DNA from 4 places in the Pseudocolwellia antarctica genome. Region 2 is predicted to be linked to each of the others. Evidence: predicted binding sites of a transcription regulator. Region 2 holds the regulator's gene; each other region holds the start of a gene.
What was found. The regulator LexA, encoded in region 2, represses DNA repair genes until DNA is damaged. The targets are predictions, from matches to a motif close to TACTGTATNNNNATACAGTA.
Positions count from the first base shown of each region.

Region 1 (5,927 bases), 1.5 Mb from region 2:
ACCTCTTAATTAATACCTTGGCTAGTAAATTAATTAGCATATTAGGTGATATTACTAACAACCTATTTTAGGAATATCACGCCAACTACTTGTATATTGTGGCGATAAAAAGCTGCGTCGCATTTGCCACTTATCTGTTTTGCCTTCACTCGCTAAAGTTATTGCCCCTTGGCCATATCGGTTATTTACCTTATCGAAACAATCCATAATTAAAGGGCTAGGTTGTATCGGCGAGAATAAGTCGGGTTGCTGATATTGCTCACTTTCTAAGGTAACAGCACCTACACCGCAGCGATAAAAGTGAATACCTGTTTTGAATATTTCACGTAAAAGAATATTAATGGCAGAGGCTATTTGGCTGTTGTTATTGGTGGCTACCTGAAATTCAAAAATCAGAGATCTTTTATAATACTGTGTATCGTGTGGCGAACTAGCAGCAAAAACTAATAAACGTTTTACTAAGGATCCTTGCCTACGTAGCTTTTTACCCACAATAACGCCATGAGTGACTAAGGCAAACATGAGCGTTTCATAATCAGTCACTCGTTCACCAAAACTCCGTGTAGAGAATATCTCTTGCTTAGGCGCTTTAACTTTATCCCAAGACAAACAAGCAACGCCATTTAGCTCATTCACCGTTTGTTCAACCAATACGCTAAACTGTTTTCGCATGTGCTGAGGCGACTGTTGAGCTAATTGTTGTGCTGTGTTTATGCCTAACAAATTAAGCTTTTTACTTAACCTGTTGCCAATACCCCATACATCGGTAACTTTCATTTCTTGTAATATAGGCAAGCTTGATTGTTGGCTATCAATCACAGCTACACCGTTAAACCCCGCTAACTTCTTGGCTGCATGATTAGCGGCTTTTGCTAATGTTGGCGTTGTGCCAAAACCGACACCCACAGGTAAGCGCGTTTCTTTCCAAATGGCTCTACGTATTTCGTGTCCGTATTTATGCCAATCATTAATTAAACCATCGTATTGTTTAAACTCTAAAAAAGACTCATCAATCGAATAGATATATTGGTTGTCGCAGTAACGGGCAATCACATTCATCATGCGCTCGCTTAAATCGGCATATAGCTCATAATTTGACGAGCGAACAACAACGCCATGCTTACTTAAAAAGTCTTTAATTTGAAAATAGGGAATAAACTTAGGAATACCTAAACGTCTTGCAATAGGACATACCGCACAAACACAGCCGTCGTTATTGGTAAGAACTACAACAGGTTTGTTACGTATACTGGGATCGAATACTTTCTCTGCACTGGCATAAAAAGATACTGCATCAACTAGTGCGTACATAAAGTAATTTCAGGCGACTTTTGATGTAGCCGAATTGAGCGCGTGACTATACCTTCTAGTTGAAACTCATCTTCAGGTTTAATGTGCACAGGCGGATGATCGCTTGAAGCCGACAACAAGCGCGCTTGTGTTTTATCAATAAGCTTACACACAAAACAGCCATTGTAATTAGCCACAATAATGTCGCCATTTTTTGCCGTTAACGATCTATCTACAATCAGTAAATCACCATTAAAAATACCTACACCTTGCATAGAATCACCATTTGCTTGACCAATAAACGTCGCATTAGGGTGCTTAATTAATAATTGATCTAACGACAAACCTAATTCTTTATATTCTGCCGCTGGCGATTCAAAACCACTAATGCCAGCTTCTGCAAATATCGGAATAACTTTCATAAAACATCTATACCTTTTACAAAAAACTAAATACTGTATTTTTATACAGTATAGTTGTCGTTATTCAAAATAGAAAGATAAAAACCGACTATTCTCTACCAGATAACAAATCGCTCCCTAACAAATAACTAACAAACACCTAGTAGAGTGTTCAATTAAAAGCCGAATACTGGAATAGTTTCGATAAACCTTGAAGCATCAGAAAATATAGCGATAATCGTGCAAGGTTTTATTTTTATTGAGTTTATAAAGTGCAATTATTAGAAACACAATGTTTAGGCAAAACATTACGCCTAGAAGGTTCAATGGCAGGGTGGCAGCAACTATTTTGGGACGATCAATGTGTATCACAAATAGATGCCAGTGCCGAAAACAACAACTTTGTACATAAGTTTCCTCTGCAAAATGCACAAGGCGAACTTCACGTAGAGCTTAATGGTTCATTAGAATGGCAGCCATTTGATCTGCAATTCAAACTACTCATTAACGACGAACTTGTTGAAGAAAACAGCCTCCACGAAAAAGACATAGAACAACGCGACGTTAGCCAAAACAAAAAACAGCCTTTTAAATTCAGCTTTGTAGGCATGGCAGGCTTAGGCTTAAAACTCCTTAAAAGCGCAAAAATTGTTAAAGTATTATTTGCTGCAGGCAGCTTGGCAGCTTACAGCTGGTTGTTTTCAATTGAATTCGCCATCGCACTAATTCTTTGTTTAGTATTTCACGAATATGGTCATATTAAAGCCATGAAATACTTTGGACTAAAAACCAAAGGCATTTACCTTATTCCTTTTGTGGGCGGTTTAGCACTTAGCGACGACAAAATTAACACCCGCTGGCAAGACGTTGTTATATCCATCATGGGACCATTTTTTGGTTTAATCCTCTCGGTAGCTGCGTTAATTGGCTATTGGATAACCGACATAGAAATACTGGCAGGCATCGCTGTATTTAACGCACTACTTAACTTATTTAACTTACTGCCTGTATTGCCGTTAGATGGCGGACACGTACTGAAAAGCATCGCATTCTCTATAAATTCACGCATTGGTTTAGTGGCATGTATATTAGGCGCAGCACTCGGTATTTACATCAGCTACCAGTTTGGCTTAGCACTGTTAGGCTTTTTACTCGCTATTGGTTGTGTTGAAATATTTTTTGAATACAAACGCCGACACTTAAGCCAACTACTACCACTTAATCGCTATGCGCAAATCGTTTCAGGTGTGTGGTATGTATTAACAGTAGGTGGTTTAAGCGCGATTATTTGGTTAGTAGGGCAAACAGATAATGGAGCATTGTCGTTACCACTTAAAATATTGAATAGTTAGGTTGTAGTTTAATAAGCGTTAACTTAAATGGTTTTCAAAGATTAAATAACAAAAGGCTTTCATATCTCTAGGAATAACAGTGTTTGATCCTTATAAATTTCTTACATGGTACGCTCATAAAGAAGGTCGAATTCTTTTGGCGGCCATTTTTATACCTTTGATTATAGTTACCATTTGGGGAAGCTATCCTGATTACCAATATAAGAAAAAAACTGAGGAGTTAAGCGAGTATTTTTTCAAAGAAAACTTAACCTTTATTATTTCTCACCGCTCTGGCAATGGAGTGTTCATAAAGCTAAATTATTCTGACGGAAATCCTAAAAGAAATAATACTGATCAAATCAAGCAAGACTATAGAAAATTCATAATCCAAAAGGTTTGTAACTATCCTCATTATATTAAGAAGTTAAAAAATGGTAGGTACATTTCAATTGACCTTATTGATAAAGATAACTTTAAACCTTTTTTTAATTTAAATATCAAATCTGATGATTGTGGGATATAGCTAATACCCCACTGAGACATATGTATGAAACCAAAAGAAGCGTATGCGTTATACATTCTGAATAACTTGAACAGTAATGGAATAGTTGAACTTGCAAATGAATGGCTAACTTATAAGTTTATAAAAAACAGAAGTCTCTACTAAAGAACTTCTGGTTTTTTTTGTTAAAATTAAAGTTAAATCTACTTCAATTCTACAATAGTACTTATTTCAACTGCCCAGTTAGCGGGTAAGCTAGTCATTCCTACAGCGGCTCTTGCAGCCTTACCATCGTCGCCAAACGCGGTAACAAACATGTCTGAGAAGCCGTTAATCACTTTAGGGTGATCGGTAAATGAAGAGGTGGCGTTTACCATGCCTGAAATTTGTAATACTTGTTTCACTTTAGACAAATCACCTATGGCAGATTTTATTGTTGCTAATGCACATAAACCTACTTGTTGTGAGGCTTCATATCCTTGTTTTACATTAAGGGTGTCGCCAAGCTTACCTAATACACTTTTACCTTCACAAGCTCCGTGTCCTGATAGATATAAGGTTTTACCAGACAGTCGCCATGTTACGTAGTTACCAATAGGCTTAGTGGCTTCAGGTAATACAAAACCCGCTTTTTCAATACGCTGCTCTGGCGTTGTTGATTGAGCACTTACACTTAATGGTAGAACTAAGGCAGCAGATAACATTGAGCAAAAGATAAGTTTTTTCATAGTGTTCCTAATTTTATTGAAGGTAATGGTTATTTATTTAAGTGACGATTTATTAAAGTATTTTTAAGCAAGCGCTTTCATAGCTTTTACTAGTTGTTGCACTTCTGTAGCAGATATAAATATTTGTGGTGTGATACGTATACAACAGCCACTAGCTAGGCCTTTACGTAAAACGGTAAATACACCAAATTGATTCTCTAGTCGTTTTTGTAAATGCTTGGCGTCATCTAGCGATGTTTTTCCTTGTAAGCGAAATGAGCACATACCGGTAGATGATTCTTCATCTAAACCACCGAGTACTTCGATGTGAGGCATGTTTTTAGCTTCGCTTGTCCAGAGTGAACGTAAGTGTCGTAAACGAGCTTCTTTATTTGCTGGTCCGATAGATTGATGGAAGTTAATCGCAGCAGGTATGGTTAAAATTGAGGCGAAGTTTGTTGTAGCTGTATGAACTCTGGTACTGGCATTTGTGTTGTTTGCATCGTGTTCTCCTGGGTAGGGCGATATTTTTTCCAGTGAGCCTTTTTTCATATAAAGCGCACCAACACCTACAGGCGAACCAATCCATTTATGTAAATTGAAACCCGCCCAATCTACACCGAGGTCGGTTATTTTAAAGTTAAGTAAACCCCAAGATTGAGCACAATCACAAATAACATCAATTCCTCGTTGTTTTGCAATTTTAGCGATTTTTTTAACAGGTAAAACTAAACCGTGCTGATTACTCACATGGGTAAGTAACATGAGTTTTAGGTTAGGGTGTTTATCAAAAGCTTGAGTATATAAGTCTATAATTTGTTGTTGGTTAGCTTGTGCAGGAAGTACAACTTCTACCGCTTTTTGGTTTCGTGAGCTGGCTAACCATTGCATGGTTTCTTTAAAACTAGGGTAGTCGATATCGGTGAACAGCACTGTGTCGTTTTCTCCCAGATCCTTGTATTGCCTAATTAAATTGTGAACAGATTCTGTAGCATTACGGGTGAGAACAATTTCTTCTGCTTGTGCACCAAGCGCTTCAGCAACTTTTATTGTGCTTTTTTCTGTGTCTTTGTTGTAGCTTTTACGGGCATAAAACGACAGTTGGGTGTTAACCATCTTGGTGGCTTCAATAAAACTAGATTGCACAGGAAGAGACATTTTTCCCCAATACCCATGCTCAAGATTCACAATTCCCTGTGCTTTGTCATAAAGTTGTGCAACTTTAGCCCAAAATGATTCATCTTGGGCTAATAACTCAGGTGAAAGACCTGCTGGGATTTTAGGGAAATTAACATCGTTAGTTGCGTTTATTTGTGTACTAGCATGAGTTAATCCTGAAGCTGTTATCGAGTATGCCCCGACAGCCCCTAAGGTTTTGAGTACATTTCTACGACTTAATACTTTGCTTTCTTTGCTCACCACAATAATTCCTTTTTTGATGTGTATTTATATAGTTAGGTATTTTTTATAGTAAAGTTGTCGTAGATAAAGCATAAGCCGAGCCAATAGAATAAAAAGAGCGTTTTGTAATGTAAGTAAATGTTATGGGTTTATGGTTTGGGTTTTACGGTGTTTGATCACTTTCGCGATAGAGCAGAAGTAGAATTTAAATTTTGTTGGTGGGATGGTTAGTAAGGTAAAGCTTGAAGGTATTATGGTGGTGCTGCTGTAGGGAAATGGTTGGATTGTGTAT
Region 1 covers NZ_CP187926.1:1,984,190-1,990,116, reverse strand. The annotation lists gene ACPUVN_RS08590 (Y-family DNA polymerase) at 55-1,311, opposite strand; gene ACPUVN_RS08585 (LexA family protein) at 1,299-1,712, opposite strand; gene ACPUVN_RS08580 (site-2 protease family protein) at 1,964-3,043, shown strand; gene ACPUVN_RS08575 (hypothetical protein) at 3,123-3,548, shown strand; gene ACPUVN_RS08570 (RidA family protein) at 3,731-4,255, opposite strand; gene ACPUVN_RS08565 (aminotransferase class V-fold PLP-dependent enzyme) at 4,319-5,653, opposite strand.
Region 1: a site for LexA is predicted at 1,744-1,763, ahead of ACPUVN_RS08585 (LexA family protein). Genes of this name have one in related genera too.

Region 2 (5,927 bases):
GTCGCCAAGTACAATTGGACCACCTTTTAAAGCTGGAAATGCAGGAGGTAAACCACTACCTGTAGCTTGATGACAAGCAACACAAGCCGTCATATAAACCTGCTCACCCATCTTCATTAATTCGTCTTTGGTATATTCTTTAGATAAATCTTCAGCGGGAATAACGGCTTCAACAACTTCACTAACCTGATTTTCTCCATCAGTAGCGACTGTATCCATACTTGTTACTCCAGCACCCACGGCGGATTGAACATCTGCGGCTTGAACTGCATCACCTGTATTATTACCCCAAGCATTACGCTCGTAAGTTACAACAGCTGCAATTTGTTTTAACGACAATTGCTTGCCATAACCCTGCATACCTGTGCCAGCTATACCATTGAAAACCGTTGAGATATGACCATTAACTGCGCCTGTAGCTATAGCACTACCTTTAAGCGCAGGAAATGCAGGAGGAAGACCTAAACCTGAAACTTGATGACAAGCTGCACAATATGCAACATAGGTAGTTTCACCCAATGTCATTAGTTCATCCATAGAAACAGATGCGTTCAAAGAGGCTTTTTCAGCTTCAGCTGCTTTGGCTAATAATTCATGTTGTTCATCAAGCCACTGCGCATAGCCCTCTTCAGTTCTCACTTCAACAACAATAGGCATAAAGCCATGATCTTTACCACAAAGCTCAGCACACTGACCTCGGTAAATGCCAGGCTCATCAACTTTGGTCCAAGCCTCATTGATAAAGCCAGGGTTAGCATCTTGTTTAACTGCAAATGCAGGAACCCACCAAGCATGAATAACATCATCAGAAGTTATTAAAAATCTTACTTTTTTGTTAACAGGGATAACCAGATGTCTGTCGACTTCAAGTAAATAGTGCTCACCTTTCTCAGCAAGATTACCTAATTGATTTTCGTATTGATCTCTTGGAGTAGATAAAACAGAATAAAATTCGATGTCTTGATCGAAGTATTTATAGTGCCATTTCCATTGAGATCCCGTTACTTGAATGGTGACGTCGGAATCGTCATTATTTTCCATTTCAATTAAGGTTTTAGTGGCTGGAATAGCCATAGCGATTAGAATTACGATTGGAATAGCGGTCCAAAGTATCTCTACTTTGGTACTTTCATGGAAGGAAGCAGCTTTTGCCCCTTTAGACTTCCGATGGAAAGCCATAGACCAGAACATGGCGCCAAAAACGACAACACCAATTCCAGTACAAATATACATAACCAACATATGTAGGTCATAAACTTCCCTACTTATTTCGGTTACACCTTTTGTTAGATTTAACTGCATCTCTGCCCAAACTGAACTTGAAAATATACTTCCCAAGATCAGTAAACATAGGTTACGTCTTATCACACGACATCTCCCTCACTCCTCTATTTAACTTAACGCAAAAAAGACAAAACCTGCTCAATGAACAGTCATACTTTGTACGTTTGGCTACACTATTATTATTATTTTCTTTACGAGTGTTGAGTCTTAACAAGCTACTCAATATAATTTTTTGTATGCTTTCTATTCTAGAATTACTCAAATATTAAACTACGTCAAATTTTAAATTAGAGTAGCTACTTAAATAAAATATAATAAATACAATAGAGTAAGAGCTCTAAGACCGTTAAAGCCGCATAAACAGTGAGGATATGAGTTGTTTTATTTTTAAACAATGATAAAAACTACAGAAATTTAAATTTTATTAGGATAAAACTTTTGTGTTCAATTTTCATACTAACTTATTAACATTCATTTGAATTATGATAATTGAAGTATAAAAATAAGAAACTAAAGGGGAATATAGAACTAAAGGAGGGAAAACAGAGTTTACTTTGAAAAGAAATCGTTCACAAAATAAACTCTTAATAGTTAACTATGTATAGTAAACAATGAATTACTATTACATCCAATCTGCTGCTCGAATAACACCTACTGCAATACCTTCTACATTAAACTGTTGAGTAGTGAGATCGACAACAATAGGTGAAAAGTCTTCATTCTCAGCATGTAAATAAACAACGTTACCTTCTCGTTTAAAACGTTTCACAGTAACATCGTCTTCAACTCTTGCAACAATTACTTGCCCATTTTTAACATCGGTAGTTTGATGCACAGCAAGTAAGTCACCATCAAGAATACCAATATCTTTCATGCTTTCACCATCTACACGTAAAAGATAATCCGCAGAAGGTTTAAACAGCGTGCCATCTATTTTGTAATGCTCTTCTACGTGTTCTAGCGCCAAAATTGGCTCACCAGCAGCAACTTTACCAATAAGTGGTAAACCATCTTGCTCAACAAACTCTTCGGCTAAGCGAATACCACGCGAAGTACCTGGCAACATATTAATATAGCCTTTTTTAGCTAATGCTTTCAGGTGTTCTTCAGCAGCATTTGCTGACTTAAAGCCAAAAAAATCTGCTATTTCTGCACGTGTTGGTGGCATACCTGTTTCAGATATTTTTTCTTTAATTAAATCAAAAATTTGTGATTGTCTGGGAGTTAATGGACGCATTATATTCCTTAGGTTGTAACCTGTATTTTTCAACAGTAATAACTGTCAGTATATACAGCCTGTAAATAAACGCAAGTCTCATGTAATTGCTCGATTTTATTTGTTGTTTTTGGTGTGAATCAGCCCTGTTTTCTTAGAGAAAATTACTCTAATAAAGTAAAGTTAGCGCTAATTAACCTTAACTCGGCTTAAGATGTTTTTAATTCATAAAAATTATTACTCATAAAATTTAACTTATACGCTAGCTTGATAGTTTTTCTTTCTTCAAGGAAAATTTCGCGTCAATAGCTAGCCTATTGCAAGTAAATTTAACGATGAAGCAAGTAAAATTAGCTGTTAGTGAAGAATATATTAAGTAGATCTCAGGTTAATTAATGGTTAAGGTTGTAACTTTTATAAAGTATAAATACCTTTTTTGTTTTCCTAATGAATAAGAAATTTGAATTTACTCAATATGTAAGTCTGAAGCTTAAAAAGAAGTAATCAATTAAATTGAATAGATGAGCTAATGAAGAAGTACAAATTCGATTTAAACAAAAAATGGCCAGCACAACTTATAATAAAAATAAGTGTAACTGACCATCTTTAATAATATTTACAACAATTTTCTAAACGTTGTAATTAACCTTTTTTAACCGGTGCTGGAGTTTGCTCGTGAGCATAATGCTCAAGACTAGACCAACTTGGATCTTTCCATTCAGTTGGTGCTTCAAAGAACTCCGGATGATGCTTTTTAGCATACTCACGAACCTTAGGTGACATCATATCAGTGTTATTATAACAACCTTGAACACAGTCATAAGAAATATGTCCTGCAGTTTGCCCCATAAGCATCCACGGTAACCATGGTGTTATACGTGACCAAGAACCTGAAAACTCTAAACCCGTAATATTTGGATTAGCTAAATCATCTTTATCAAACACGTAGTTAAACATTTCTGATACTTGATTCATTTTGCCTGATGATTCTCTAGGCCATTTGTCTGGTTGAAGTGCTGAAGGATAAAATAAATTAATATCATTTTGTAATAACACTTTACCATCACCAACTTCAATCCAAGGCATAATAAATGGAATTTTTGGTGGTTTCTTATCACCGTTTAACCCACCGTATGATGGTGGTTGTGGAAAAAATGCTGAAATAACATGATTAAAAGGGTCGTTTGCAATATGTACAACTTTTACTGTTTCATCAAGATAAGGGTTATAGAATTCTTCTAATACCTCACCTGTTTTTAAATCTATGTAATAGCCCACTTCTCGTAAAAGTTTTTGGTAAGTACCATCACCATTATCTTTTAGTCGAGCATAAGAAAACCCTTCAAAACCACATAAGTCATCAATTGGTTTACCTGGTCTAACACCTTTAACAGTACCTTTATACCAGCCAAACTTCTGCTTACCAAAATCTAAATCGCCCATAATTCTGGCAAAAGCATCACGGTTCCATTCATTATCATCATATTTTAAGGTTGAGTAATCAACACCCAGCGCTTTCATATTTTTTGGCTTACCTGACGATGCCATCGCCTTACCGATACTTGCACCAGCAACCGTACCACCAATGGCAACACTTGCCGTTTTTATGAAATTTCGTCGTGAATTAGGTACAGCTGAATCGACCTCATTGGATTTCTTTTGCATTATTTCTCTCCAGTTATCGTTAAGTGAGGCGATCTTGTTTATCTGTTTTCCGATCACCGAATTGTTATAATAGTATATCTTTATTTCTAATTACAAATGTTTTTTCAATCAAATGTAAAATTATATGATCACCAAAGGATCATCTATTGTTGCTAACGGTTCTACACCATCTTTTGTTATACGTACTAAATCTTCTAAATGACAGTTACCCCAACCAAGTTCTAAGCAAGGGAAATCTACCGTTAATGTCATATTTTCTTCTAGTACCAGATCATCTTTAACCAAAAATGGAATGTTATCTCGATAAGGTTCATCTGTATGTTGTAAACCAACGGAATGCGGGATCACGCCAATTGGAGGTACAGTTACGTTTTTACTTGCCATAGCGTGCCTAGCAACTTTTTCAATTTCACTATAACGTACACCCGGACGCATTATCTGTAATGCTGCTTGCCAACCCACTTGCAGTAGTGCCGTACGTTCACGTACTTTTTTACTAGGTTCGCCAAGCACTATGGTTCGTGCAAAGTCACCATGGTAGTAATTACTTTGACTTACAGCATCAATTAAAAATGGTACCCCTTCTTCAAGCTCACCACTTGGAAAGCCCCCCACAGAACCACCCACTAACCAAGTTACCATGGCACCTTGTTTTGCAGCTTCAACTCTAAAGATGTGGTCCATTTCTGCATTGTTAGTACCTTTATCCAGCTGTGAAAGCATGTTCATTGCTGCTTTCTGATTCTTTTTCGCTATACTTTCCATGTGTCCTAATTCAACGGTTGATTTAACCACTCGAATTTTTCGGAAAATATTATCACCTTCTATACATGTTGTTTTATCATGTCCTGCCCGCGCTAATGTAAGCTCTATGCCTATATCATCAACAGCAACTTTTGCTTTATCTAATCCGGCTTCTTTTAACGCTTTTACTAATGCATGCTCAGGGGTAGGCATAAATTCACCTTTGAACTTTTCGTCCATTGCCACCCACTCTTTTTCTCTATCAGAAAAGCCTGAAGGGTTTTGACCCCATATTGTAGAAAAGCCAGAATAAGCCTCAGGAGCTTTTGCACTATGTGCTTTACCTTCAAACTCTTGCCAATTTGCAGGAAGTGAATAAGGAATAATCATTGGATATTCTTTGGTGCCGTTAGCTATTGTCCAAAGATCTCCACTACCTACAACTAGAATACAAGGCTTAGACTTATCACGAGGAAATACAGCGAAGCTTGCATCAGGGCGCTGCATTTTGTCATAAAAACTGACGAGGTTAGTTAGGTAGAAAACATTAACGGGATTCACAGCAACTAATCCGTCTAAGTTATGTTCTTCAAGTATTTTATGGATATGTGGTAAGTTAATAAGAGAACGACCGTCCGTATTAACATTTTGTTCTGGCATACCCCAGTTCGCTGAAGCCGTGTTAGAGGCTAAACCTCCTATAGCTGCACCACCTAAAACTAATGAGCCTTTTAATAAATCTCTTCTACTGAGCATAATCACCCCTCGTTTTAAGTATGCCGTGTTCAATTAAAATATATTTTTAAAATTTTGTGATGCTAACTTATATAACTAACCTGAACTCTGGATAAGCAGTTATGCCTAATATTGTTATTTAACCCTCTAACGTCGTTATTTTTATTGCTAATAGCCAGCTATTAGTCAAGAAAAATGCCTTGTTATAGAATTAAATTCCAACATTAGGAGAGTAATAAATCATTTAAACAAATGGTGTTGCCATAATTTACTTATAAAGTAT
Region 2 covers NZ_CP187926.1:3,522,343-3,528,269, forward strand. The annotation lists gene coxB (cytochrome c oxidase subunit II) at 1-1,302, opposite strand, end outside; gene lexA (transcriptional repressor LexA) at 1,907-2,521, opposite strand; gene ACPUVN_RS15335 (DUF1838 family protein) at 3,143-4,165, opposite strand; gene ACPUVN_RS15340 (M24 family metallopeptidase) at 4,286-5,665, opposite strand.

Region 3 (5,927 bases), 1.8 Mb from region 2:
AGTCATTAACCCTTTATGCACCGCACTAGAAAACCAGAAACTACCACTTGGCTTAATTGAAGCGATACTCAATAAACTTCAACAAGCAAACCTTGATGAAAACACAAAAAGTAATTTATTGAGAGGATTATCAAGCTCAAGTTCACACCCATTAGTGGTAACTTATATCAATTCATTACTTAAGCAAGACGAATCTTTATCAGTAAATACACTCATTTTATTTGCGGGGCGATTATGGGATGTTTTCGACAATACAGAAATCTTATTAAGCTATTTAGAAGCCATTGCTAAACATGATGATGTTGAATTATTTACAGAAATATTTAAAGATTTAGTTGCTATACCGTCATTGCGCCCCAAAGTATTTGAAGTAATGAGAGCTCCAGAAAGAAGTGACGCCCTATCGCGCGCTATTGGTTATATTTTTCAAACAACAAATAAAGGCTAAACCTCATGGAAAACATTTACTACTTACTGATTGTTGGCCTTGTGTTTTGGTATTTTATTCATTTAAGAAAAATATCAGAATATGCACGAAACCACATCAATCACTACTGTAATACCGAAAGTTTACAATTTATATCACTCGCGAGAAAATCGAGTAGGATCCGTTTCAGTAAACAGCATGGTCCTCATTGGATGAGTATTTTTGAATTTGAATTTAGTGGTGATGGTGAGTCATCGTACTTAGGTGAAATGCAGTTAAGAGGCTATAAAGTCGACAATGTTAATATGCCTCCTTATAAAATAAATTAATTTATAAGCCTCAAATTTTAAATAAAAAAAATGCGACTCAAAGAGCCGCATTTTTTAACTAGCTTATAAATTGCATCCTGCAATTAGTGTTCCCACATCATCCTTAATAACTATCCTTAGCATTCCCTAAACGAATCTTTCGTTGTCCTTCATACCTTCCTGGCAATAACTACTCCGAGTTATTAAATCTTTAGCATCATCCTTAATAACTATCCTTAGCATTCCCTAAACGAATCTTTCGTTGTCCTTCATACCTTCCTGGCAATAACTACTCCGAGTTATTAAATCTTTAGCATCATCCTTAATAACTATCCTTAGTTTTCCTTAAACGAATCCTTCGTTGTCCTTCATACCTTCCTGGCAATAACTACTCCGAGTTATTAAAAATCTATTTTTAGCATCATCCTAATGCACACATCCATGTATTATCATATACAGTATGTCCTTATAAATTCCTTTTGCGTAACTCCATTACTAATCAATCATCCTGACTGACTGTCTTCCTGACCAGAGATATAATACGCTTAAAAATAATTATGCGAACCATACTAAAGTAAAAACATTACAAAAATGTAAACGCTTACACACAAAAAAACACAATAACAATATAATTCAGCAAGTTAGAATGTAAACAAAATGTATCTAAGTACGAAAAAAGCTTTATATCCTACACTAATGTAAGACATGTCTTACATTGCCTTTCTTAATTAACCCAATTTTTTAATTATCTATTCAATAATCCAATAGATAATTATGATTGTTTATTCACTTTAAATTGATTTGTACAAAAATAAAACTATTTTTCATTCAACACTTGCATAAAAAACAATTACTGTATAAATTAACAGTTAATTGTTTTTAACCATTAAATCGCATTATGTTATTACACTTAAATATTCAAAATTTCGCTATCGTAAAAACACTAGATATTGATTGGCAAAATGGCATGACAACTATCACGGGTGAAACAGGTGCTGGTAAGTCTATTGCTATAGATGCCTTAGGTTTATGTTTAGGTGCAAGAGCGACAACTAATGTTGTAAGGCCTGAGACTAAAAAGGCAGAGCTAGCAGCTACGTTCGATATTTCAAAAAATAAACATGCTGCTAAATGGTTAAACCAACACGATTTAATTAGCGAAGAGAATGAATGTATATTGCGCCGTGTAGTATCTGCAGAAGGTCGATCTAAGGCTTATATAAACGGTAGCCAAGTTCCACTAACCCAATTAAAAGAAATTGGCGGTTTACTGATTAATATTCATGGTCAGCAAGATCATCAATTGATCATGAAAAATACAGAACAACGTAAAATGTTAGATGGTTACGCAAACCACAGCCATTTACTTAACGATGTTCAATACTACTTTCATAACTATAAAAAACTCAGTAATGAATTAGCCGTATTAAATGAAACGAAATTACAAAGAGATGCAAAGCAACTTTTATTACAATACCAAGTAACAGAGTTAGATGAGTTTTCACTACAAGATGGCGAGTTTGAAACTTTAGAGCTGGACTACAAACGTCACAGTAATGCTCAAGACATTCTGAACGATACCTTATATTCCATCCAAACTTTATCGGAAGACGATAACTTTAATATTATAGACTCGTTACGTAAAACAAACGAAAGCTTAACAACACTATCAAAGCTAGACGGTAAGCTTGAAAATATCGCGAATACAATAAACGAAGCACTAGTACAAATTGAAGATGCAAGTAGCGAATTAAAACACTATTACGACAATTTAGAGCTAGACCCTCAAACCTATGCACTTATTGAAGAACGATACTCTCAAGCCATATTAATTGCTAAAAAGCATCAAATAGCACCACAAAACCTCGCGAAATTTCATGCAGAGCTCACAGTAGAATTGAAAAACATTAGCTCTGATGAAAACAGATTGATCGAAATTGCTAGTGAAATTGAAAAAACTAAAATTAGTTATTTTGAAGCATCAAACATACTGACTAAATCACGAATTAAATCAGCACAAAAATTAAGTAAATTAATTAGCGCAAATATCCAAGATCTTAATATGCCTCATGGAGAGTTCAAAGTTGATATTCAACCATCAGCAAATGAAAAGATTTCTATCACAGGTAGCGACGATGTCTCATTTCTAGTAAGTATTAACCCAGGTCAACCACTAGAAGTAATGGATAAGGTTGCCTCAGGCGGCGAACTTTCAAGAATAAGCTTAGCTATGCAAGTTATTCTTGCTGAGAAAATAGTCACACCTACATTGATCTTTGATGAAGTTGATGTCGGCATTAGTGGACCTACAGCATCAATGGTAGGTTCTAAGTTACAAGCATTAGCTAAAAACACCCAAGTTATTTGTGTTACTCATTTACCACAAGTAGCAAGTAAAGGGCATCAACAACTATTTGTTGCTAAATTAACAGACGGATCACGTACCGAAACAACCGTAACGGAACTTTCTGAAAATGGTCGAGTCCAAGAAATTGCGCGTTTGCTCGCAGGTAACAAAATAACAGATACCAGTTTAGCTAATGCCCAAGAGCTTCTTGCAAGTTAATAGGTCATTAATACCGAACATTACATTTGAACTGGTTGAATGATCTCATGGCAATATTTAGGACAAATAGGTATAAAAGTTAGATAAAATTAAAATAGCTTTGTATATAAAGCTCACCTTAGTTATTATCTGCACTTACCTCTACATAGGAAGAATTTAAATACATGTTGTTTCGTGCTGTAACCCTTATTTTATGTTTATCAATTAGTGCTTGTTCAAGCTGGGTTTATAAATTAGATATGCCGCAAGGTAATTATCTTGGACAAAAAGACATCGATAAACTCCAAATAAATATGACCAAAGAACAGGTTAAATTTGTTTTAGGAAGCCCTGTAGTTGTAGATTCATTTCAAGATGATACTTGGCACTATGTTTACCGATTAAAATCAGGTAAAAGTGAAAAATATAACAAGAAAAAGAGCTTCACTGTCGTATTTGAAAATGACCGCTTAGTAAAAGCAAGTGGTGACTTTGAATTACCAGAATCGTATAACACACCAATGGAAAACTAAACCAGACCGTGTGATGAAATTTATATATTGAGATTGAAAATAATCCATTGATAAATTTTCAATAAAAAAGGCTGAAATTTCAGCCTTTTTTAATATCTGTGTTTTAACAATTACAGAATACAAACCCAAAACTATAATAACTTAACTCTACCGCCCGTTATTTTATTAGCTCTGCCCTCTTCTTTTGCTTTTTCAGCTCGGCGTTTTCGAACTTCTTTAGGATCAGCAAGTAAAGGTCTGTAAATTTCAATTCTATCTAAATCATTAAGCATATCAGTTAATTTAGCGGCTCTATTCCAAATACCGACAGCATTCACCGTTAAATCAATCTCAGGATAAATAGATATGATCCCTGAATCTTTAATTGCATTTTCAATAGTAGATTCAGCATCAACCTTTATTTCAATAATTTTTTGGCTCGTTGGAGTTCCGTATACAACTTCAACGCTAATTTTACTTTCCAACGTGCTCGACTCCATATTAACCGTAAACCTCTTTGGCTCGGCTTGTAAAAGACTTAACCATATTATTAGCTAATTGGTTAAATACTTTACCAAAAGCTAAATCAAAAACTCTACTTGAAAACTCATACTCTAACGCCAGCTCAATTTTACATGCTTCGTCGGACAAAGGAGTTAATAACCAACCACCTGTAAGTTTTTTAAATGGACCATCAACTAAATCCATAACCACTTCAGAATTACTTTTTAGCGTATTTTTAGTAGTAAACCACTTTTTAATACCACCTTTGGAAATAAGTAACGATGCCGTCATCGACGTTTCATCTTCAGTAACAACTTTACTATCAATACAATCAGGTAAAAACTGAGGATACGATACAACATCATTAATAAGGCTGTACATCTGTTCAACACTATACATTACTAACGCACTACGACTAATACTTGGCATTTATCCTCCAATTCTCAAGGGCGACATCATACCAAAACTCTACAAAAAACGCATTAATATGAAAAATGATAAATAAGCCGTTTAAATACTACTGATTCCCCGTATAATGACGCCGCTTGCTATCTATTTTGGCAAAAAGAATGGAACTAACATGGCAAAAAAACAGAAATCAAATAACAATACCATTGCACAAAACAAAAAAGCTCGTCATAACTATACTTTAAGCGATAAGTTTGAAGCAGGTATGAGTTTGCAGGGTTGGGAAATAAAATCAATCCGAAGTGGTAAAGTAAACATATCAGACTGTTACGTACATATTAAAGATGGCGAAGCGTATTTGCTTGGTGCTGAAATAATGCCCCTCAATGCAGCATCTAGCCACGTAGTATGTGATCCAAACCGTGATCGTAAATTACTATTAAACCGTAGAGAATTAGAGCAAGTTACCGCTTACGTAGAGCGTGATGGCTACTCACTAATCGCTACGGCTATGTATTGGAAGGCTTGCTGGGTAAAATTAGAGTTCTTCATAGGTAAAGGTAAAAAAGACCACGACAAACGTTCTGATATTAAAGACAGAGAATGGGCGGTTGATAAAGGTCGTTTAATGAAAAACAAAAACTTAGAGCGATAACTGGTTAAAAATTACCACGTTGTCTATTTAAACTAAGCGTTGTACAATGCACGGCATAAGCTATTATAGCTTATAGAAAAAAGAGTAAACTTTGGGGCGGATTTAGGATTCGACAAGATTCACGAAACCCAAGGTGCATGCCGAGGGGCGGTTGGCCTCGTAAAAAGCCGCAAAACTATAATTGCAAACGACGAAACGTTCGCACTAGCCGCTTAGGCTAGCCATCGCCTCAAAAATTGTCCTGTTGTTTAGAGGATCGATGGTCACCCCAAACAGGATAGCGAGGGAAGCACGCTTAAGGCTGAACCGCGAAATAGTATTAAGCTCACCATGACGAAGCCTGTCGATTGGCGTCCAATTGGTTAAATAAATAATCGACTAAGCATGTAGTACCGAGGATGTAGGTTTTTTGGACGGGGGTTCGATTCCCCCCCGCTCCACCAATTTTAAAGATTAAGACGCGTCCTAGCGTCTTTTTTTATGCCTAAAATTCAATAAACAGTGCCTTACAAGCGCATTTAGTGGTTTTTAACGCTTTTTAATAATTAATGACATTCAGCATTTTTAG
Region 3 covers NZ_CP187926.1:825,805-831,731, reverse strand. The annotation lists gene ACPUVN_RS03620 (DUF3549 family protein) at 1-448, shown strand, start outside; gene ACPUVN_RS03615 (DUF3301 domain-containing protein) at 454-756, shown strand; gene recN (DNA repair protein RecN) at 1,634-3,301, shown strand; gene ACPUVN_RS03605 (outer membrane protein assembly factor BamE) at 3,466-3,813, shown strand; gene ACPUVN_RS03600 (RnfH family protein) at 3,945-4,277, opposite strand; gene ACPUVN_RS03595 (SRPBCC family protein) at 4,294-4,725, opposite strand; gene smpB (SsrA-binding protein SmpB) at 4,877-5,359, shown strand; RNA gene ssrA (transfer-messenger RNA) at 5,453-5,802, shown strand.
Region 3: a site for LexA is predicted at 1,587-1,606, ahead of recN (DNA repair protein RecN). Genes of this name have one in related genera too.

Region 4 (5,927 bases), 1.3 Mb from region 2:
TTATTATTATTGACATGTCACTTGGCTTTACTCATCCCAACAGCCCTCTTGGTGGGAACTTTAGCTCACAAGTAGACCAAACAAGAAAATTACTTGATCTATTTAGACTTAAAGATCTTCCTGTTTATTTTACAAGTGTTGTTTATCATGATGAGGAGATTGCAAGTGTATTTCGTACTCGATTACCAGATCTTAATATACTTAAAGCATCTAGCCATTGGGTTGAGATAGACCCTAGATTAAGTAAAAAAAATGATGAGCCAGTAATAGAGAAACAATGGCCAAGTGCTTTTTTTAAAACTGAACTTTATCAGAAGTTGTGTAATGACTCTGTAGATTCAATCATAGTAGTAGGTTTAACTACCAGCGGCTGTGTAAGAGCCACAGCTGTAGATGGATTACAATATAACTTCCCAGTATTTGTAGCTCCTGAAGCTTGCGGTGACCGTAATCTCAAAGCTCAAAGTGCAGCTTTACATGACATAAATGCGAAGTATGGTGTGGTAATGCCAACCGACCAACTGGTTGAAAAAATACAAAAACTTTAGCAGTACATTTAATTAAACCAATAAGGTTAAATTATCTTATAAACAGGAACTAAGTATCGATTATAACGATACTTAGTTCCTCGTTTTAAGTTTTAATAACGGCCTCAAAACAAACTATTATATCCAAAATAAGTTCGATTATTTTCTTGTCATCCTGATATAAATGATTAAAAACCTAAAATAGCATTATACCAAACGGATTAATTTATTGCTCACTTAGCGAAAATTTAAAGGCTTAGAGGCACAGGTTCATAGTTCCAGACTGAACCTAAGCACCTACATCCATGTAGGCGAGGCATTGATTGAAGAGAATGGTTATTCTCGGTAACTGCTCCTGCGTTACCCTAATGTCCTACATCCATGTAGGAACCTTGTCAAAATCAATAATGCGGCATATGAGCCTTTAAATTCTCGCCCTTCGGGAGCTCATTAGCAAACTGATAACATCAAAAAATTAAAAAAATATAGAATAACTATGTTTAATCAATTTTGCTTGTTCTAAGCTTGCTAATGTAGCTCTAAGTTGCTCAATAAATTAATCCGTTTGGTATTACTACTTTTATTATCATAAACCTGCTGAGTAAGTACCAAGTACGCTTCCTTAAATCCATCGTACTCAATCAAATTTTACACAAAAAAAATCTCGGACATGCCGAGATTTTTATTTGAAAGAGTTATTAAATTCATTAACCCGAGTTGAGGTTAGTTATTTAAATTTACTCTGCTACTTCTTCAGCTTTAGCTGCTTTTTCTGCTTTAGCTGCTTTTTCACTTTCAGCTTGTGGCTTAGTTAATAACTCTGCACGTAAACGTGTATCTAACTCTTTAGCAATAGCCGTATTTTCTTCTAAGAATTTAACTGAGTTAGCTTTACCTTGGCCAATCTTATCACCTTTGTAGCTATACCATGCACCAGCTTTTTCAACCATATTATGTTTAACACCAAGGTCAATTAACTCACCTAAACTGTTAATACCTTTACCGTATAATATTTGAAATTCAACTTGCTTAAATGGAGGTGCAATTTTGTTTTTAACAACTTTAACGCGAGTTTCGTTACCTACGATTTCATCGCCATTTTTAACAGCACCAATACGACGGATATCTAAACGTACAGAAGCATAAAACTTTAATGCATTACCGCCTGTAGTTGTTTCAGGAGAGCCAAACATTACACCAATTTTCATACGAATTTGGTTGATAAAGATGATCATAGTATTTGATTGTTTTAGGTTACCCGTTAACTTACGCATTGCTTGCGATAACATTCTCGCTTGAAGACCCATATGTGAATCACCCATGTCTCCTTCAATTTCAGCTTTAGGAGTAAGTGCAGCAACTGAATCGACAACAATGATATCAATAGCACCAGAGCGCGTTAACATGTCACAAATTTCTAAAGCTTGCTCACCTGTATCAGGTTGAGAAACTAATAATTCATTAATGTTTACACCTAATTTTTCAGCGTAAATTGGGTCAAGTGCATGCTCAGCATCAACGAAAGCACAAATTTTACCGTTACGTTGCGCTTCTGCGATAACTTCAAGTGTTAATGTTGTTTTACCACTCGACTCAGGACCGTATATCTCAACAACACGTCCTAAAGGTAAGCCACCAGCACCTAGTGCAATATCTAACCCTAAAGAGCCTGTAGAAATTGTTTCTACATCCATACTACGGTTATCACCCAATTTCATAATTGAGCCTTTACCAAATTGACGTTCTATTTGACTTAACGCAGCAGAAAGTGCTTTTTCTTTATTGTCATTCATAATTTGCTCCAGGGGTTTAAGTGCTTTTTCACTTTGATGGGAGAAGTATACTGTATGATCGTACAGTATCAAGTTTTTTATCACTTTATTTTATTTTATTTGTAACTTTAGAAAAAGTAGACTTTTAAGTTACTGATATAAAAAACAAAAATAACAACTAGTAACTTTTTATATTTTTAAGTAAAAAAGTTACTCACTATGAATTATTGTTAACTCAAAAATTAAAAAAAGAATTATTTCGTATTTTTTAAAATATGCCTAAATAAAAGCACTCTATTTTATATTATTCTCCTAATATAAAGCTGTCTAACTGGATAGTTTATAAAACTGAACTATAATTATAATTAAGAACTTAACTTTTAATATATTAAGCTAAGTTAAAACAATTTTAATAGGTAAAACTGCCGTTATTATATAGATCTATATTGCAATAAAACTTACTCTATATAAGTATAAAAAATAAACTTTATTTAACTTAATTTTATTTGTAATGAACTTTTCATTATTTTACGTTAATAAAAAGTATCAATATAAATGAACTCTAATCAAATGGTTTGACAGAATTTGGAATTAATAAAAGCAGTATCTTCTAGTAGCAAACCGTTAATCTTATTAATCATTACCTCTAATGAGTTAGTTATTAATAAAATTAATTTTATTTTATCAGACAGTGGCTTAACTGCTATTTATGCTAAAAATAGTATTGAAGCTATTAATATTCTGCGCTCAAAAAAAATTGATGTGGTTATCACTGAAGTAAAAATAGGTAATGTAGATGGCTGGAGGCTAGCGAGGTTAATTCGCTCTGGTATGCTGTCAGATAATCCTAATACCCCTATCATTTTGATCACCGAAAGCCACAGTGAACGTATTGCTGAAACTACGGCTAAAACATTTGATATTAATAAAGTTGTCGCTTTCCAAGAAATCTACTCCCTATTAAGTGTTATTGATGACACACAAAGTGGGAAAAACAATCTTAACCAAAGAACGAAAATACTGGTTATTGAAGATACTCATGATACTGCTCAGTTAATAGATCGTATGTTAAAGCACAGTTATGATATTGATTTAGCTGAAAATGGCTTAATCGCTTTAGAAAAATTTAAAGAGAATTCATACGACATTGTTCTGTTAGATATTATGATGCCAGGCATGTCGGGCGATGAAGTGTTAGATAATTTAATTGCTATCGCTCCCAATCAAACTGTTATTGCAATGACAGCACATGGTAATGCTGATTTAGCTGAATTAATGCTAGAAAAAGGCGCTTCTGATTATATTCAAAAACCTTTTAAAGCGGATCAGTTAAGAAAGGTTTGTAGCATTGCTGAAAAGCGTGAAGATTACCTTATAGCTAATGAACAATTTTTAGCTAAAACACGTGCATTGGCAGAAGAACAAGTAAAGTTTGAGTCTCTCGCTAAAGTCCATTACCGTATTTTAAATAGCTTAAATAATATAGTTATAGAGCTAAGCTCTGAAGGTGATATCACTTTTTTAAACAATGCATGGGTGCAAACGACAGGATTTTTAATACCCGAAAGCATGGGTAAACCCTTCATAGAATATGTTAATGATTCAAGCAACCACATAAAAAGAGTACTTAACGAAACATATCACTCTTTATTAGATGGTAGAAAAGAAAAGCAGGTTTTAGAATTTAAATTAAAAACCTCAAACCACTCAAGCTTCTGGTGTGAACTTACCCTTTCTTCTTTTTATGATAGACACACCCAAATAATGGGATTATCAGGAACTATTGATGATATTTCTATGCGAAAAAAGGCAGAAGAAAAACTTCAACATGTTGCTTTTCATGACACATTAACAGGTATTCATAACCGATATTATTTTGATGATGTACTCGTTAATATTTCTCAAACAGCTGCCAGAACTAAAACCGCAAACTCACTGCTTTATGTAGATTTAGATAACTTCAAAGTGATCAACGACTCACAAGGTCATCAACAAGGTGATCTGGTATTAAAAGAAATATCACAATTACTGCTAGATAGAATACGTGAAAGCGACTATTTATGCCGTATAGGTGGTGATGAATTTGCCATTATTTTGCAAAATACAGACATCGAAGATGCACAAAAGTTTGCACTTAAAATATGTAAAACCATTGCCGATGCAAGCTTTAGATTTGGCGAACAAGTATACAAAGTAAGTTGTAGTATAGGGATTTCATCTATCGACGGTACCGCTTTATCAAGTGACATTTATTTGCAGCAAGCTGATATTGCGATGTTTGTCGCAAAAGATAGAGGTCGAAATCGTGTTCATACCTTTACAATTGAAGATGAATTAAGTGACGAAGTTAAGCAAAGTTTTGAATGGGCTCAAAAACTAAGAAAGGCATTGAGTGATGATAATATTGTATTACATTACCAGCCTATAATTAATGTAAAAACTCGTGAGACAGAATCCTACGAAGCCCTAGTAAGGCTCACAGTAGATGATAAACTTATTTATCCTGATAGTTTTATTCCGTACTTAGAAAAGGCAGGCGACATGAATATTCTCGATCGCCATGTAATTGATGCGGCGTTTAAACAAATGTCTCAATACACTTTACTAGAAAAAGTAGCGATTAACCTATCAGCTCAAGCATTCTCAGATGATCGTTTAGTCGTTTATGTCGAAGAAAAGTTAACTGAATATAATATAGAACCTTCTCGTATCATGTTTGAATTAACAGAAAGCGCAAGTTTAACTAATATTACAGGTACACAACGTTTAGTTAACCGATTAAATGACTTAGGTTGTAGCTTCGCTATTGACGATTTTGGCACTGGCTTTAGTACTTTTACTTATTTGAAACAAATACCTGCTCAGCATGTAAAAATTGACGGTTCATTCGTAAAAGATATGCTTAAAGATGCAACAGATGCTGCTTTAGTTAAAGCCATAAATGAAACAGCTAAAGCATTAAACAAACATACTATTGCAGAGTTTGTGGAAGATGAAGCAACGTTGAAAATGTTAGATGAATTAGGCGTAGATTTTGCTCAGGGGTACCATATTGCTAAGCCTATGAACATAATAGACATAGATAAAAATAAACAAACTTAGTAAGCAGTGACGGCACACACCACATAGAGCTGAGGTTACCTATTTAACCTCAGCTCTATAAATAGGTAAAGTCACCACAAATACAGAACCTGAACCTAATTCACTCTCAACCGAAATAGTCCCATCAATTAATTCAATAAAGACTTTAGATATCGCTAGCCCTAACCCTGTACCACTGAATTTTCTTGATTGGCTTGAATCAACTTGACGAAACTCTTCAAAAATATAACTTTGCTGCTCTGTACTTAACCCTATACCGGTATCGCTAATAATAAACTGTATATCAGTATCTGTGTTCTCTATGGTAAACGTAATCTCACCTTCTTGAGTAAACTTACAAGCGTTACCCAACAAGTTAATAAGTACCTGTTCTAACTTTTCTTTATCTGTAGAAAATAGCTCATGCGACTGTTTTTGAATAACCGAAAACTGATTGTTATTTTTGGAGGCTAACGGTGAGATAGTGTCTCTTACCGTTAAAATAAGCTTTTCAATATTAACTTCTGTGAGGTAGATGTCTATCTTC
Region 4 covers NZ_CP187926.1:301,355-307,281, reverse strand. The annotation lists gene ACPUVN_RS01355 (isochorismatase family protein) at 1-548, shown strand, start outside; gene recA (recombinase RecA) at 1,265-2,320, opposite strand; gene ACPUVN_RS01345 (EAL domain-containing protein) at 2,885-5,401, shown strand; gene ACPUVN_RS01340 (sensor histidine kinase) at 5,441-5,927, opposite strand, start outside.
Region 4: a site for LexA is predicted at 2,369-2,388, ahead of recA (recombinase RecA). Genes of this name have one in related genera too.